2 regions of the Paramicrobacterium humi genome follow, and region 1 is predicted to be linked to the other one. Evidence: predicted binding sites of a transcription regulator. Region 1 holds the regulator's gene; the other holds the start of a gene.

Region 1 (7,518 bases):
CCAAGGTTGCGCTGCACGACGAGATACGCGTCAGAGCCGGGCAGAAGCCGTGGCAGCCACCGTTCGAGCATGCCGTGCAACTCGTTCTTACCGACCCGGATGGGCGGGTTGGACCAGATGGTGCTGAACGCGACGTCGTCAGGAACCTCATCGGGAGTGACCGCGCGAACGTTCGTCAGCCCGGCCGTGCGGGCGTTGCGACGCACGAGCTCAAGGGAGCGTTCGTTCACATCGACTGCCCACACCGTGGCGTCGGGGGAGAGCAGTCCGAGCGTGAGGGCGATCGGACCCCAGCCGCAGCCGAGATCCAGAAAGTGTCCGCTCGTCGGCGGAGGGGCCGTGCTCGAGAGCAAGACTCGGGTGCCGGTGTCGATGCGATCGGGGCTGAAGACCCCATTCGCAGTCGTCAGCTGAAAGGCGCGTCCGGCGAGTGTGACGTTCACGGTCTTCAACCGCAAGTCGCTTCCCGGAGTGCCTGTGAAGTAATGGTCACCCGTCATATCTAGGTACGTTATCCCAGCCGGCAGACACTAGGCTTTAACGCAATGGCTGACACGACTGACCGAGGCGACGACGACGTCGTCGACCGCATTCTCTCCCGCGCCAACGACAGTGCCGCTGGCTACTCGATCTTCGGTCGTGCCCAAGCGCTCCAGGACGAATCGACGGCGGCGGGTTCGGACGACGGCGAGCAATTCGATCGCGAGGAGCGTCAGGCGCTCCGCCGCGTCGCCGGGCTCTCGACGGAGCTCGAGGACGTCACGGAAGTCGAGTACCGGCAGCTTCGCCTCGAGAACGTCGTGCTCATCGGCGTGTATGCCCAGGGCACCCTGGAGGACGCCGAGAACTCTCTGCGGGAACTGTCCGCCCTCGCCGAAACGGCGGGCGCCGTCGTCCTCGACGGCCTGCTGCAGCGCCGTCCGTACCCGGATCCGAGCACCTACCTCGGCAAAGGCAAGGCCCACGAGCTGCGTGAGATCGTCACGTCCCTCGGCGCCGACACGGTCATCGCGGACACGGAGCTCGCCCCGAGTCAGCGTCGCGCGCTCGAGGACGTCGTCAAGGTGAAGGTCATCGACCGAACCGCGGTCATCCTCGACATCTTCAGCCAGCATGCGAAGAGCCGGGAGGGCAAGGCGCAAGTGGAGCTCGCGCAGCTCGAGTACCTGCTCCCGCGGCTCCGCGGCTGGGGCGAGTCGATGAGCCGTCAAGCCGGCGGCCAGGTCGGCGGCGCGGGAGCGGGAATGGGCTCTCGCGGACCCGGCGAGACGAAGATCGAGCTCGACCGGCGTCGGATTCACACGCGCATGGCCAAGCTGCGCAAGCAGATCAAGGGCTTCGCACCGGCGCGCGAGGCGAAGCGCGCAAATCGTCACCGCCACGAAGTGCCGTCCGTGGCCATCGTCGGTTACACGAACGCCGGAAAGTCAAGCCTGCTGAATCGCCTCACTCGCGCCGGCGTGCTGGTGGAGAACGCGCTCTTTGCGACACTCGACTCCACGACACGGCGTACGAAGACCAAGGACGGCCGCGAATACACGCTGTCCGACACAGTCGGTTTCGTCCGGAACCTGCCGCACCAGCTCGTCGAGGCGTTCCGCTCCACGCTCGAGGAGGTCGCGGAGGCGGATCTGCTCGTCCACGTCGTGGACGCCGCACACCCGGACCCTGCCGCGCAGATCGCGACGGTTCGCGACGTCGTCGGCGATGTCGGCGCGCGTGACGTTCCCGAACTCATTGTCTTCAACAAGTCCGACCTCATCGACGACGATCAGCGCCTTGTCCTGCGCGGCATCGCTCCTGACGCCGTCTTCGTCTCGGCGCGGACGGGCGAGGGCGTCGATGAGATGCTCGACGCCATCGAGCGGATGCTGCCTCGGCCGTCCGTGGCGGTCGAACTACTCGTGCCCTACGATCGGGGCGACATCATCTCAATGCTTCACCGGCGTGGCGCCGTGCGCCAGCTCGACTATCTCGCGGCGGGGACACGCGTGAAGGCCGCCGTGACCGAGGAGATCGCGGCGCAGCTCCAGGAGTTCGCGACCGGCAGCTGACCGGGCGTCAGACGGCGCGAAGGACGGCGACGACCTTGCCGAGAACCTCGGCGTTGTCGCCGAGGATCGGCTCGAACGCGGAGTTCCGGGGGAGCAGCCACGTGTGACCGTCGCGCTGCCGGAACACCTTCACCGTCGCCTCCCCATCGAGCATGGCCGCGACGATGTCACCGTTCTCGGCCGTGCTCTGCTGGCGCACGACGACCCAGTCGTCGTTGCAGATCGCCGCGTCGATCATGGACTCGCCCTGAACCTTCAGCATGAACAGGTCGCCCTTGCCCACGAGCTGGCGGGGTAGCGGGAAGACTTCCTCCACCTGCTGGTCCGCGGTGATCGGAACACCGGCTGCGATCTGTCCCACGAGGGGCACCATCGCGGCATCGCCCACGGGAGTCTGGCTCTCGGCCGCATCGATGGTCTGCGGAAGGTCGATCAGGATCTCGAGCGCGCGCGGCCGGTTCGGGTCGCGGCGCAAGTAGCCGCTGAGCTCGAGCTGGTTGAGCTGGTGGGTCACGGACGACAAGGAGGCGAGACCGACAGCGTCCCCGATCTCGCGCATGCTCGGCGGATAGCCGCGCTGGCTCACGGAACGCTGGATGTACTCGAGAATCGCGCGCTGCTTGTCGCTGAGATTCTTGCGGCGACGAGTACCCGTCCTGACCTTGCCGTCCTGCGCCATTTCCGTGCTCCCGTCGTCGCCCCGCTGCCCCGATGTCAGAGGCTCATGGTGGGGTTGTCCCTGTGATCGAAACTGTATCCGTTTTGCCCGGCCAGGACAAACACCTGTTCGAGTGTGTCGCGGATTCTTTCGACGCAAATACGAAAAGCACCTTGACTCTTCGAAACTTCGAAGATAGGTTCGGAACACAGCTTCGTTCCGGCCCCTCCCGGCCGAGGGGTCGGAACGAATCTCACCACAAAGGAGAACTCTGATGAGCACAGCAGCGAAGTCGTCCTCCGTCCGCGTTCGCCTCACTCGGCGCGGACGTGCGGTCGTCACCGCCCTTGCAGCCCTGCCCCTCCTGGTCGGCGTCGGCGTTCTGTCGACGAACGCCTCCTCGGCCTTCGCCACATCGCACGCGGCCGAGCAGAGCTTCGAATACGTGACCGTCGGCGCCGGTGAATCGCTCTGGGGCCTCGCCCAGCGAGTTGCGCCCAACGCTGACCCGCGCGACGTCGTCGCCGACATCGTGCGACTCAACCAGCTCGAAAGCTCTTCCGTGGGAGCGGGCGCTCGCGTGGCCATCCCCGCCCGGTACGCGGATGCCGAATGAGAACGGCATAGCATTGTCGAGTGACCTCACTCGATGATCTTCCCCTTCGCGACGACCTCCGCGGCAAGTCACCGTACGGTGCACCACAGGCGCCCGTCCCGGTCGCTCTGAATGTGAACGAGAACACCCACGGAATTCCCGAGGACGTCGCCCACGACATCGTGGCCTCCGTGGCCACGGCGATTCTGAGCCTCAACCGTTACCCGGATCGAGAGTTCACGCAATTGCGCACAGCACTCGCGGACTACCTCGGACACGGCCTCTCGGCAGAGAACATCTGGGCCGCCAACGGTTCGAACGAAGTGCTGCAGCAGATTCTGCAGGCCTTTGCGGGGAGCGGTCGCTCGCTCATGGGGTTCGTGCCCACCTATTCCATGTACTCGCTTCTGGCGATGGGAACTGGAACGCGCTGGATCGCGGCGGAGCGCGACGAGGACTTCGAACTCTCACCGGAGACCGCCGCGGCCGCTGTCAGTCGCGAGCAGCCCGACGTGGTCTTTCTGTGCTCACCCAATAACCCCACGGGCACACCGCTCTCACTCGAGACCATCACAGCGGTGTACGATGCCGCGCCCGGCATCGTCGTGGTCGATGAGGCATACGCCGAGTTCGCTCCCGTCGGTACGCCGAGTGCGCTGACTCTCCTCCCCGGACGGGAGCGGCTGATCGTTTCGCGCACGATGAGCAAGGCGTTCGCCTTCGCCGGCGCACGCGTCGGCTACCTCGCTGCCGACCCGGCGATCGCTGACGCCCTCCGCCTCGTACGCCTGCCCTATCACCTCTCTGCGCTGACCCAAGCCGCCGCACTCGGTGCGCTGCGGCACTCCCACGAGATGCTTGCCGTGGTCGGTGAAATCCGCGTCCAGAAGGATCGGATCGTCGCCCACCTCAGCGAGCTCGGCTACAAGCCATACCGCTCGGGCAGCAATTTCGTGCTGTTCGGCGGCGTCGCCGACACCCGTGCGCTCTTCCAGTCACTGTTTGAGCGGGGCATCCTCATTCGCGACATCGGCATCCCCGGCCACATGCGCGTGAGCGCCGGCACGGAGGCTGAGACCAGCGCGTTCCTCGACGCTCTCGCAGCACTAACATCGAAGGTATGACTTCACCGCGTGTAGCCAGCATCCGACGCCAGACGAGCGAATCGTCGATTGAGCTCAGTCTCGACCTGGACGGCACCGGCACGAGCGACATCAGCAGCTCGGTGCCGTTCTTCGACCACCTGCTGACCGCGTTCGCGAAGCACTCCCTTACCGACTTGACGGTGCGGGCCGAGGGCGACACCCACATCGACGTCCACCACACCGTCGAGGACATCGGCATCGCCTTGGGAACGGCAATCCGAACGGCGCTCGGCACGAAGGAGGGAATCTCGCGCTACGGCGACGCGCTCGTTCCGCTCGACGAGGCGCTCGTCCAAGCCGTCGTCGACATCTCGGGCCGCCCGTATCTCGTGCACGGCGGCGAGCCCGCGGGCTTCGAGTTCCACCTCATCGGCGGACACTTCACCGGATCGATGGTGCGCCACGTGTTCGAGGCGATCGCCTACAACTCCGCACTCACCATGCACGTCGACGTGCGCTCGGGTCGGGACCCGCACCACATAGCGGAAGCCGAGTTCAAGGCGTTCGCGCGCGCATTCCGGCAGGCGAAGGCGATGGACCCGCTCGTGTCCGGCATCCCGTCGACAAAGGGTGCACTATGACACGTCCTCGAGTGGTGGTCCTCGATTACGGCTCGGGCAACGTCCACTCGGCGGTGAAGGCCATCGAAGCCGCCGGCGCTGACGTCGAGCTCACCGGCGACAAGCGTGCCGCGCTCGAGGCGGACGGTCTCCTGGTTCCCGGTGTCGGGGCATTCAGCGCTGTGATGGACCAGCTGCGCGCCTCCGGCGGGGACGAAGTCATCGACCGGCGTCTCGCGGGCGGCCGCCCCGTTCTCGGAATCTGCGTGGGCATGCAAGTGCTGTTCGAGCGCGGCGTCGAGCGCGGCCAGGAGACGGAGGGTCTAGGCCAGTGGCCCGGTGCAGTCGTCGAACTCGAAGCACCCGTCCTGCCGCACATGGGATGGAACACCGTCGACGCCCCGGAGGACTCCCGCTTTTTCGCGGGGCTCTCCGGTGAGCGCTTCTATTTCGTGCACTCCTATGCGGCGACGGAATGGTCGCTCGAGGCCACGGGCTCGTTCCCGTCCCCGAAAGTGACGTGGGCGGAACACGGCACCCGGTTCGTCGCCGCTGTCGAGAACGGTCCGCTGTGGGCTGCGCAATTCCACCCGGAGAAGTCGGGCGAGGCCGGAATCCGCCTTCTGGCCAATTGGGTGGGAACGCTCACCTCTCGCTAATATTGGGGACTTGTGCCGGTGCGGCACAGCTCGTCATGGTTAAGGACAAGAATGCGTGAGTTCAATCAGGCGCCGGCACTCGAACTGCTGCCCGCCGTCGACGTCGCCAGCGGAAAGGCCGTGCGCCTGACCCAAGGGGAGGCCGGCAGCGAGACAAGCTACGGGGATCCCGTCGATGCGGCCGAGACCTGGGTCGATCAGGGCGCGGAGTGGCTGCACCTCGTCGACCTCGACGCCGCATTCGGGCGTGGAAGCAACGCGGGCGTGATCCGGCGCGTCATCAAGAACGTGCGCGGAGTCAAGGTGGAGCTGTCCGGCGGCATCCGAGATGACGCCTCCCTCGAGGCCGCGCTTGCCACCGGAGCGAAGCGGATCAACCTCGGCACGGCGGCGCTGGAGAACCCGGAGTGGGCAGCGAACGTCATCGGCCAGTACGGCGAGGCGATCGCTGTCGGCCTCGACGTGCGCGGCACCACCCTTGCCGCGCGAGGCTGGACGCGCGAGGGAGGCGACCTCTGGCAGGTGCTCGAGCGTCTCGAAGAAGCAGGCTGCGCCCGCTATGTCGTCACCGACGTGACAAAGGACGGCACGCTCCAGGGCCCCAATGTCGATCTGCTGCGCCAGGTGATGGAGCACACGGAGCGCCCGGTCGTCGCGTCCGGCGGCATCTCGAGCCTTGACGACATCGCCGCCCTGCGGGAGCTGGTTCCGCTCGGGCTTGAAGGCGCGATCGTCGGAAAGGCGCTGTACGCCGGCGCGTTCACTCTCGCTGAGGCGCTGGATGTCGCGTCCGACTAATACGGGGGACTCAGCCGGTCAGCCGTGGGAAGGCCGGAGCTTCCAGCCGAATTCCCGAGCACAGGACGACGGATCGGCTCCGCCTGAGCTTGTCGCGGCGATCGAGCAGTTCCACGCGGGCACGGCCGATGAGGGCGCCGTCGTCGACGTCGTGCGCGGCGCGCGGTTCCTCATCCCGCTCATCGCCCACGCGGGCGAGCACGGTGTGACCGATGAGGGACTCGCCGTCGACAAGACCCAGGAGCTGTCCATAATCACCGTCGGCGGTCCCGACGGTCGCAACGTCCTGCCTGTCTTCTCATCCGTCGCCGCGATGTCCTCCTGGAACGCCGCAGCTCGTCCCGTGCCCGCCGAAGGGGTCCGCGTCGCGCTGGCGGCTGCGGAAGAGGGCACCGACGTTGTCGTCATCGATCCGACGAGCGAGACGGAGTTCGCCATCCGGCGGCCGGCGCTCTGGGCCATCGCGCAATCCGAGCAGTGGCGGCCGAGCCACTCCGATCCGGAGGTGTTCGAGGCGTTCGAACGGTCCATCGGCACCGAGCTCGCCGTGCAGGGCGTCGCCCTCGCCCCGGGCGACCCGGAAGGTCGCCTGCTCGGGCCGGAGACCGTCGTTCGCTTGAGCCTCGCTTCCGGGCTCACTCGTCAAGAGCTCGACGCGGTGCTTGCCCGGCTCGCTGCGCGCTGGGCGGCGGACGAGATCATCGCGAGCCGCGTCGATTCGCTCAAGGTCGCACTCGTCGCCGCGTGAGCGAGCCGGTCAGATGACGGGTCCCGTCCACTTCTCGCCCGGACCCTGTCCCGGTGCATCGGGAAGCGAGGACGCTTCCCGGAACGCGAGCTGAACTGAGCGGAGGCCGTCACGGAGGCTCCGCGCGTGCATGTCGCTGATCTCGGGTGCGCCTGCCGTGATCAGCCCCGCGAGGGCGTTGATGAGCTTGCGTGCCTCGTCGAGGTCGATCTGAGAGTCGGGGTCATCGGCGAGGCCGCACTTGACGGCTGCGGCGCTCATGAGGTGGACAGCGGCGGTCGTAATGATCTCCACCGCGGCG
Region 2 (7,518 bases), 390 kb from region 1:
CGCACCGAGAACGTGAGCTTCAAGATCGAGGAAGTGCGCCAGTTCGCGACGAGCTCGTACTACTCGCCGTCGGTCGGCCGCTACCGCGTGATGATCATCGAAGACGCCGACCGCATGACCGAGCGCACGTCGAACGTGCTGCTCAAGGCACTCGAGGAGCCGCCCGAGCGCACGGTGTGGATCCTGTGCGCGCCGAGCGACGCCGACATGCTGCCCACGATCCGCAGTCGCGTGCGCACGCTGCGCCTCAAACTCCCGAGCACAGGGGACGTCGCCGCCCTGCTCGAGGAGCAGCTGGGGGTGGATGCCGCCACGGCTGAGCGCGCCGCGCGCCTCGCGCAGAGCCACATCGGCATGGCGAAGCGCCTCGCGACCGACGACAGCGCACTCGCGCGGCGGGAGCAGACGCTGCGCACCGCGCTCGGCATCCGCACCGTCTCCGACGCCGTCATGGCCGCGGCCCGCATGATCGACGTCGCAGGCGATGACGCGAAGGCGCTCACCGAGCTGCGCGACCAGGCCGAGCGCGAGACCGTGCTGCGCTCGCTCGGCGTCGAGCCGGGCAGCACCGTGCCGCCCGCGCTGCGCAGTCAGCTGAAGGCGCTTGAGGAAGATCAGAAGCGGCGCGCCACGCGCAGCCTGCGCGACGGCATCGACCGCGTCCTCGTCGATCTCATGTCGCTGTACCGTGACATCACCATGGCGCAGCTGGGTCGGGAGGAGGCGATCATCAACCGGGAGTTCGCCGACGATGTGCGACGCGCGGCTGCATCGACCGACGCGGCGCGTACGCTTCACACGATGGACGCGATCCAGACGGCGCGCACACGCATTGCGGGAAACGTCGCCCCGGCGCTCGCCCTCGAGGCGATGCTCGTGACGGCGATCCGCTGAGGGGGAGAATGAACCGCTTACGCACTCGAGGAATCACCGGCGCCGCGGCCGTCGTCGCCGTCGTCGGCATTGTCATGCTTGGCCTGAGCGGCTGCTTCACCGCATTCGTCCCCGGCACCTCGGCGTCGAGCCCGGCACCCACGAGCAAGCCGCAGCCGACGACGACGGGCACGAGCGCCGAGCAGTTCTACGCGCAGAGCGTCGAGTGGAGCGCAGACGGCTGCGCGTCCGGCTTCGAGTGCGCCACCGTGCGCGCGCCCATGAACTGGGACAAGCCGGAGGCCGGCGAGATCGAGCTCGCGCTCATCCGGCACAAGGCCGGCGGAAAGGCGCTCGGCTCGCTCCTCGTGAATCCCGGCGGGCCGGGAGCCTCGGGGTACGACTTCGTGGCGAAATCGCTCGACTACGCCGTCGACTCGACTCTCAAGAGCAACTACGACATCGTCGGATTCGACCCGAGGGGCGTCGGTCGCTCGACCGCCGTCGCGTGCTACGACGACGCCGAGATGGACGACTATCTGTACAGTCTGCCGAAGAACCGGGACGTGGGCAGCTCGGCCTGGATCGCCGAGATGAGCGCGAACGCGAAGGCCTACGGCCAGGCGTGCCTCGACAACACCGGACCGTTCCTGCAGTACGTCACGACGGTGCAGGCGGCGAAGGACCTCGACCTGCTGCGCGCCGTGCTCGGAGACAAGAAGCTGAACTACCTCGGCTACTCGTACGGCACCTTCCTCGGCGCCACGTACGCGAACCTGTTCCCCGACAATGTCGGCCGCCTTGTCCTCGACGGCGCGATCGACCCGTCGGCGAGCAACTTCGAGGTCTCGAAGACGCAAGCCGTCGGTTTCGAAGACGCACTCAGGGCCTTCCTCACGGACTGCATCGACAACAACGGAAATTGCGCCTTCTCGGGCAGCGTCGACGGAGCCATGGACACGGTGAAGGAGCTGCTCGCGGCGGTCGAGGCGTCGCCGCTGCGCAGCTCCGACGGGCGCGAGCTCGGCGCGAGCACCCTCGTCACCGCGATCATCCTTCCGCTGTACTCCGCGAACAACTGGGACTACCTCAATCAGATGTTCGCGGACGTCATGGCCGGCAACGCCGACTACGCCTTCTACTTCGCCGACCAGTACAACGGCCGCGACGAGAACGGGCACTACATCGACAACTCCACCGACGCGTTCATGGCCTACAACTGCCGTGACTACCAGTTCGACGCGGACCCGGCGCACATGGCCGAAGAGGCCAAGCAGATCGAGCAGGCCTCGCCCGTCTTCGGAACGTACATGAGCTACGGGGACATCGGCTGCGCGAACTGGCCGTTCACCGACGGCGCGCCGCGCCAGGCGATCCACGCCGAGGGCGCTGCGCCGATCATGGTCGTCGGCACCACGGGCGACCCCGCGACGCCGTACGAGTGGGCCGAGGCGCTCGCCTCCCAGCTCGACTCCGGCTTCCTCGTCACCTATGAGGGCGAGGGGCACACGGCGTACAACAAGGGCAGCGACTGCGTGAACAAGGCCGTCGACGACTTCCTCGTGAACGGCACTGTTCCCGATGAGGATCCCATGTGCAGCTGAACTCCGGCGCCGTCTCGGGCGGCTTCTTCGTGCTCGCGGCATCCGTACTCTGGGGCACGACGGGAACGGCCGCATCGTTCATTCCGCACGTGGGCCGCTGGCCATCGGCGCCGCGGCCATGGGAGTCGGCGGGATGCTGCAGGGCCTTGTGGCCGTGAACGGCATCGTGCAGCACCGCCGCGGTCTCGCCGGCCACGCGCGCTGGCTGCTGATCGGCGCGTTCGCGATCGCCGCGTACCCGCTCGCGTTCTACACGTCGATGCGCTGGGCGGGCGTCGCGGTGGGCACGGTCGTCTCGATCGGCTCTGCTCCCGTCGTGTCCGCTCTCGTCGAGCGGGTCGTCGACGGGGACCGGCTCAGCCGTCGTTGGAGCATCGGGACGGCGCTCGGTGTCGCCGGCGCTGTGCTGTTGTGCCTCGCGCAGCGGGAGCCGGGGGAGCAGGCGCCTGCGCCGCTCGCGGGGATCGCCCTCGGCGTGGTGGCGGGATTGACGTATGCCCTGTACTCGTTCGCGGCGCGCCGCGTCATGCACGGCGGCGTGCCTCGCGGGCCGGCCATGGGCGCCTTGTTCGGGCTCGGCGGGATCCTTCTCGTTCCCGTGCTGCTCGCGACGGGCGCCAGCGTGCTTGCGACACCGCAGGCTCTCGGCGTCACCGCGTACATGGCCATCGTGCCGATGTTCGCCGGGTATCTGCTGTTCGGCGCCGGGCTGTGGCGATTGCGCTCGTCGACGGCGACGACGCTGTCGCTTGCCGAGCCGCTCGTCGCCGCTATTCTCGCGGTTCTCGTCGTGCACGAACGCCTCCCGATGCTCGGGTGGGTGGGCGTTGGGCTGATCGGATGCTGCTTGCTCGTCGTTGTGGTCAAAACCACCCCTTCGCGTCATGTAAGATCGATTGCTGTGCGCGCAGGAATGCGCGAGCACGCCGCCTTAGCTCAGTCGGTAGAGCGATTCACTCGTAATGAATAGGTCGTCGGTTCGATTCCGACAGGCGGCTCCAGTTTTCTCGATCGTTCGTGGCCCTTCTCTAGGGCCCGATTTCGGGCGCGCTTGACGCCACTATGGTGCCGGGTTCGTGCTTTGGCGAAGCCGGTTGCCGATCGCCGTGTGGGTGCGATGGCTAACGCCACCGTAAACGGGCGTCAGTGCGCTTGATTGATGGGCGTCTGCCCGCGATCGTTGGCTTTAGAAGAGCGGCTTGTCCGGGTAGTCCTTGCCGTCGGTCGCGTCAGCTTCGTCGGTTTTGGTGTCGGTGAACCACGACTCGTCGTCGGGATTCGGTTCGTCTTCGGCGAAGCCGTCGTTCTCGACTTCCTCGTCGCCGAGGTCGGGTTCGAGGTCCGGTTCGGGAGGCTCGGTTTCGTCGTATTCGTCGAGGGGTTCGAATCCGACATTGGTGGAGCGTCGGATGCGGTATTTCTGTCCGAGGGGTGAGGTCCAGATGATGGTTCCGTCGTCGTCGCGTTGGACCTGCCAGGTGCTCGAGTGTTTCAGTACATGATGTGATCGGCACAGGGGGTTGAGGTTCTCGAGGTCGGTCTCACCTCCGTCCTGCCAGGCGAGGATGTGGTCCACATCACATTGCCTGGCCGACCGGTTGCAGCCGGGGAAGCCGCAGGTTTTGTCTCTGACTTCGATGGTCTTTCGCAGGTCGGCGGGGACGGCGTAGCGGTCGCGTCCGACGGAGAGCACGGCGCCGGTTTCGGGGTGGGTGAGCAGCCTTGTGAAGCTCGGTGCTTGGGCGGCGAGCCGGCGGGCGGTCTCGGGGTTGATCGGCCCGTACCCGTCGAGCTCTGCGGGCTCCTCGGAGTGGCCGAGGAGGGTCATCACCGGGACGGTGACATGCACCGTCGGCCGGATCGCCCCACCACGGCCGGCGAAGACGGGAACACCGGCACCCTCACCGCTGTCGTCACCGCTGCCGCCGGTGCCGATCCCGGTGGTGAGCCCGAGCATGGCCGCGTCGGTGAACACGTCGGCGGTGAGTTGCCCGATGGTGCGTTCGTCTCCGGTTTTGCGGAGGCTTTTGGCGGTGGTGTGGCAGGCGTTGAATATGCTCTGGGTTACCTCGACGGGGGCGTAGAGGGCGAGCCAGCCCATTCCGTCGGGAGCGTTCCAGTGCTCCACCCGCCGATCTTCCGCTGCCGCCTCGTGGCGTTCGGTACTGGTTTCCGGGTGCAGGCTCTCGCGCAGGGCGAGGGCCTTGTTCTTGAACTGCGGCGGCGTGGAGGTTTTCGCCAGCGTGAGGGCGACCTGCTCGAACGCCGCCCGATCCTGTGTGGAGAGCCCGGTGGCCTGATCGATCAGCGTGCGCGCATGCTGGTACGTGATCACCCCCTCACCGAGTGCTTCCAGGGTGGCGGGGAGTTCCGTGGTGAGGGTTTCCGCGGTGCCGAGCATCGAGGTGATCATCGGCTGCGACAACCGCATCTTCGCCGCCAGTTCCCCGGTCAGGGCGGAACGCACAACCTCCTGCGTCTTCGTCGTGTCCGTGTCGGAGGCGACGAACAGGTCACGGTTCGCCACGGCGTGGCCGATCAGGTCGGCCATCATCGTGGACACCTGCGCCTGCACGACCGCCAGCAACGCGTACTGCTCGGAGATCTCTTCGACCATCACCGCCAGTTTCCCGATCCGGGAGTCGCGGCTTTCGGGTGGGTGTTTATCGTCATCGTTGAGGATTACCATGGGTCTACTCTGCCAGCACCCACCGACACTCACTCGAACAAATCTACGAAGAAGGGCCGTCTGTGGACAACTCGCGAAGGCAATGACTTGCGGACGGGAAGTGACGCCTTCTCGTCATGGTTTGGTGTCTCTCGGAGCGTCGATAGCTGCCCGCGCGAGGCGTGTAATTCTGCCGCGGGCTGACGAGATCGCAGAGAGACTCTTTTGTTCGCTCCTGTCATCGCCTTGTGCATCGGCCCGGTGATTAGGTTAGGCTCACCTTTGTAATCGTGGCGGTGGCCTTTCGGGCCTCGGACTTGCAAAGGAAACCATGGCTCAGACACGTCTTTGCGCAGGAGTACTCGTCGGCGCACTCGCTCTCTCGCTCACCGCCTGCAGCGCAGGAGCCACCGCCGAACCGGACGCGAAGACGGACGAGGGCGCCGTGGTCGAGGTCGAGGACAACAACGGCACTCACTCGATCGCCACGCCACCGGCATCCGTCGTCGCAACCGACAACCGCACGTTCGAAACGCTCGACGCGTGGGGAATCGAGCTCAGCGCCGCCGCTGTCGCGCTCATGCCCTCGACGATCTCGTACACCGAAGACGACTCCATCATCGACCTCGGGAACCACCGTGAGCCGAATCTCGAGGCCGTCGTCGCCGTCGAGCCCGACCTCATCATCAACGGGCAGCGCTTCGCCAACTACCACGATGACTTCACGTCGCTCGCTCCCGACGCCGTCGTGCTTGAGCTCGACCCGCGCGAGGGCGAGCCGTTCGACGAGGAGCTCAAGCGGCAGACGAGCGTGCTCGGCGAGATCTTCGGCAAGCAGACCGAAGCCGACAAGCTGAACGAGGCGCTCGACGCTTCGATCGAGCGCGCGAAGGCGGCATACGACGACGCCGACTCGGTCATGGGAGTCATCACATCCGGCGGTGACATCGGCTACGTCGCCCCCGGCGTGGGGCGCACGCTCGGCCCCGTGTTCGAGATCCTCGGGCTCACTCCCGCGCTTGACGTGCCGGAGAGCAGCGACGACCACCAGGGTGATGACATCTCCGTCGAGGCGATCGCCGACTCGAACCCCGACTGGATCCTCGTGATGGACCGGGATGCCGCCGTCGCAGCCGACGACCCGGCATATGCTCCCGCCGAGGAGGTTCTCGCCGGTTCGGAAGCACTGGCGAGCGTGAGCGCCGTCACGAAGGGCAACATCGTGTACATGCCCGCCGACACGTACACGAACGAGGGCATCCAGACCTACACCGAGTTCTTCAACGCCTTCGCCGACGCGCTCGAAGCGCAGAGCTGAGCCTCCGGCAGCGATGACGGCAACCGCCGCCCCACGGGAACGCAGCGCGAGGAGGCTGTTCGACCCGAAGCTCCTGTTCGGAGTCCTCGTCGTCGGCGCCCTCCTCGTCGCGTCCCTGTTCACGGGCGTCTATGACGTCGTGGGCGCCGACGACGGCGCCGAGATGTTCGCGATCACGCGCATCCCGCGCACGATAGCGCTCGTTCTCGCCGGCGCGGCGATGGCCATGTCGGGACTCATCATGCAGCTGCTGACGCAGAACCGCTTCGTCGAGCCGACAACGACCGGCACGACCGAGTGGGCGGGGCTCGGGCTGCTCGCGGTCATGATGCTCGTGCCGAATGCGAGCATCATGGCGCGCATGGGCGGGGCGATCCTCGCGGCGTTCATCGGCACCATGGTGTTCTTCCTGTTCCTGCGTCGCGTCACCCTTCGCTCCTCGCTCATCGTGCCGATCATCGGGATCATGCTCGGAGCCGTCGTAGGGTCGGTCTCCACGTTCCTCGCGCTGCAGACGGACATGCTGCAGAGCCTCGGCATCTGGTTCGCCGGCAGCTTCACCTCCGTGCTGCGCGGGCAGTACGAGTTCCTCTGGATCGTCGCGGTCGTGGGCGCCGCGGTGTTCGTCGTCGCGGACCGCTTCACGATCGCGGGGCTCGGCGAGGAGATCGCCACGGGCGTGGGCGTGAACTACAACCGCGTCGTGCTGCTCGGCACGGGACTCATCGCGATCGCGACCGGGGTCGTCACGGTCGTCGTCGGCAACCTTCCGTTCCTCGGGCTCATCGTGCCGAACATCGTCTCGATGGTGCGCGGCGACGATCTGCGCAGCAACCTGCCGTGGGTGTGCCTGCTCGGCATCGCCATCGTCGTCGTGTGCGATCTCGTGGGGCGCACGATCATCATGCCGTTCGAGGTTCCCGTCTCGCTCATTCTCGGCATCGTCGGCGCCGTCGTGTTCATCGCCCTGCTCTTGAGGCAGCGTCGCCGTGGCTGAGGCGCAAGTCGCCGCTCGAGCACAGAGCGCCACCGCGCGCTCGAGGACCGGAGCATTC

What was found. Region 1 encodes LexA, which represses DNA repair genes until DNA is damaged. Its sites were predicted from a motif close to TCGAACANNTGTTCGA; they were not measured.
Region 2: BLV49_RS11020 (HNH endonuclease signature motif containing protein) is a predicted target of LexA. The motif match lies at 5,200-5,215, and genes of this name have one in related genera.

The regions. Positions count from the first base shown of each region.
Region 1 is NZ_FNRY01000001.1:2,594,796-2,602,313, forward strand. Features, by position in the region: gene BLV49_RS12910 (class I SAM-dependent methyltransferase) at 1-500, opposite strand, end outside; gene hflX (GTPase HflX) at 546-2,054, shown strand; gene lexA (transcriptional repressor LexA) at 2,062-2,733, opposite strand; gene BLV49_RS12925 (hypothetical protein) at 2,987-3,328, shown strand; gene BLV49_RS12930 (histidinol-phosphate transaminase) at 3,349-4,431, shown strand; gene hisB (imidazoleglycerol-phosphate dehydratase HisB) at 4,428-5,033, shown strand; gene hisH (imidazole glycerol phosphate synthase subunit HisH) at 5,030-5,671, shown strand; gene priA (bifunctional 1-(5-phosphoribosyl)-5-((5-phosphoribosylamino)methylideneamino)imidazole-4-carboxamide isomerase/phosphoribosylanthranilate isomerase PriA) at 5,723-6,469, shown strand; gene BLV49_RS12950 (SseB family protein) at 6,453-7,217, shown strand; gene BLV49_RS12955 (DUF1844 domain-containing protein) at 7,227-7,518, opposite strand, start outside.
Region 2 is NZ_FNRY01000001.1:2,208,779-2,216,296, forward strand. Features, by position in the region: gene BLV49_RS11000 (DNA polymerase III subunit delta') at 1-894, shown strand, start outside; gene BLV49_RS11005 (alpha/beta hydrolase) at 903-2,477, shown strand; gene BLV49_RS17370 (hypothetical protein) at 2,468-2,635, shown strand; gene BLV49_RS11010 (DMT family transporter) at 2,611-3,447, shown strand; tRNA gene BLV49_RS11015 (tRNA-Thr) at 3,403-3,478, shown strand; gene BLV49_RS11020 (HNH endonuclease signature motif containing protein) at 3,664-5,166, opposite strand; gene BLV49_RS11025 (siderophore ABC transporter substrate-binding protein) at 5,477-6,463, shown strand; gene BLV49_RS11030 (ABC transporter permease) at 6,477-7,460, shown strand; gene BLV49_RS11035 (iron chelate uptake ABC transporter family permease subunit) at 7,453-7,518, shown strand, end outside.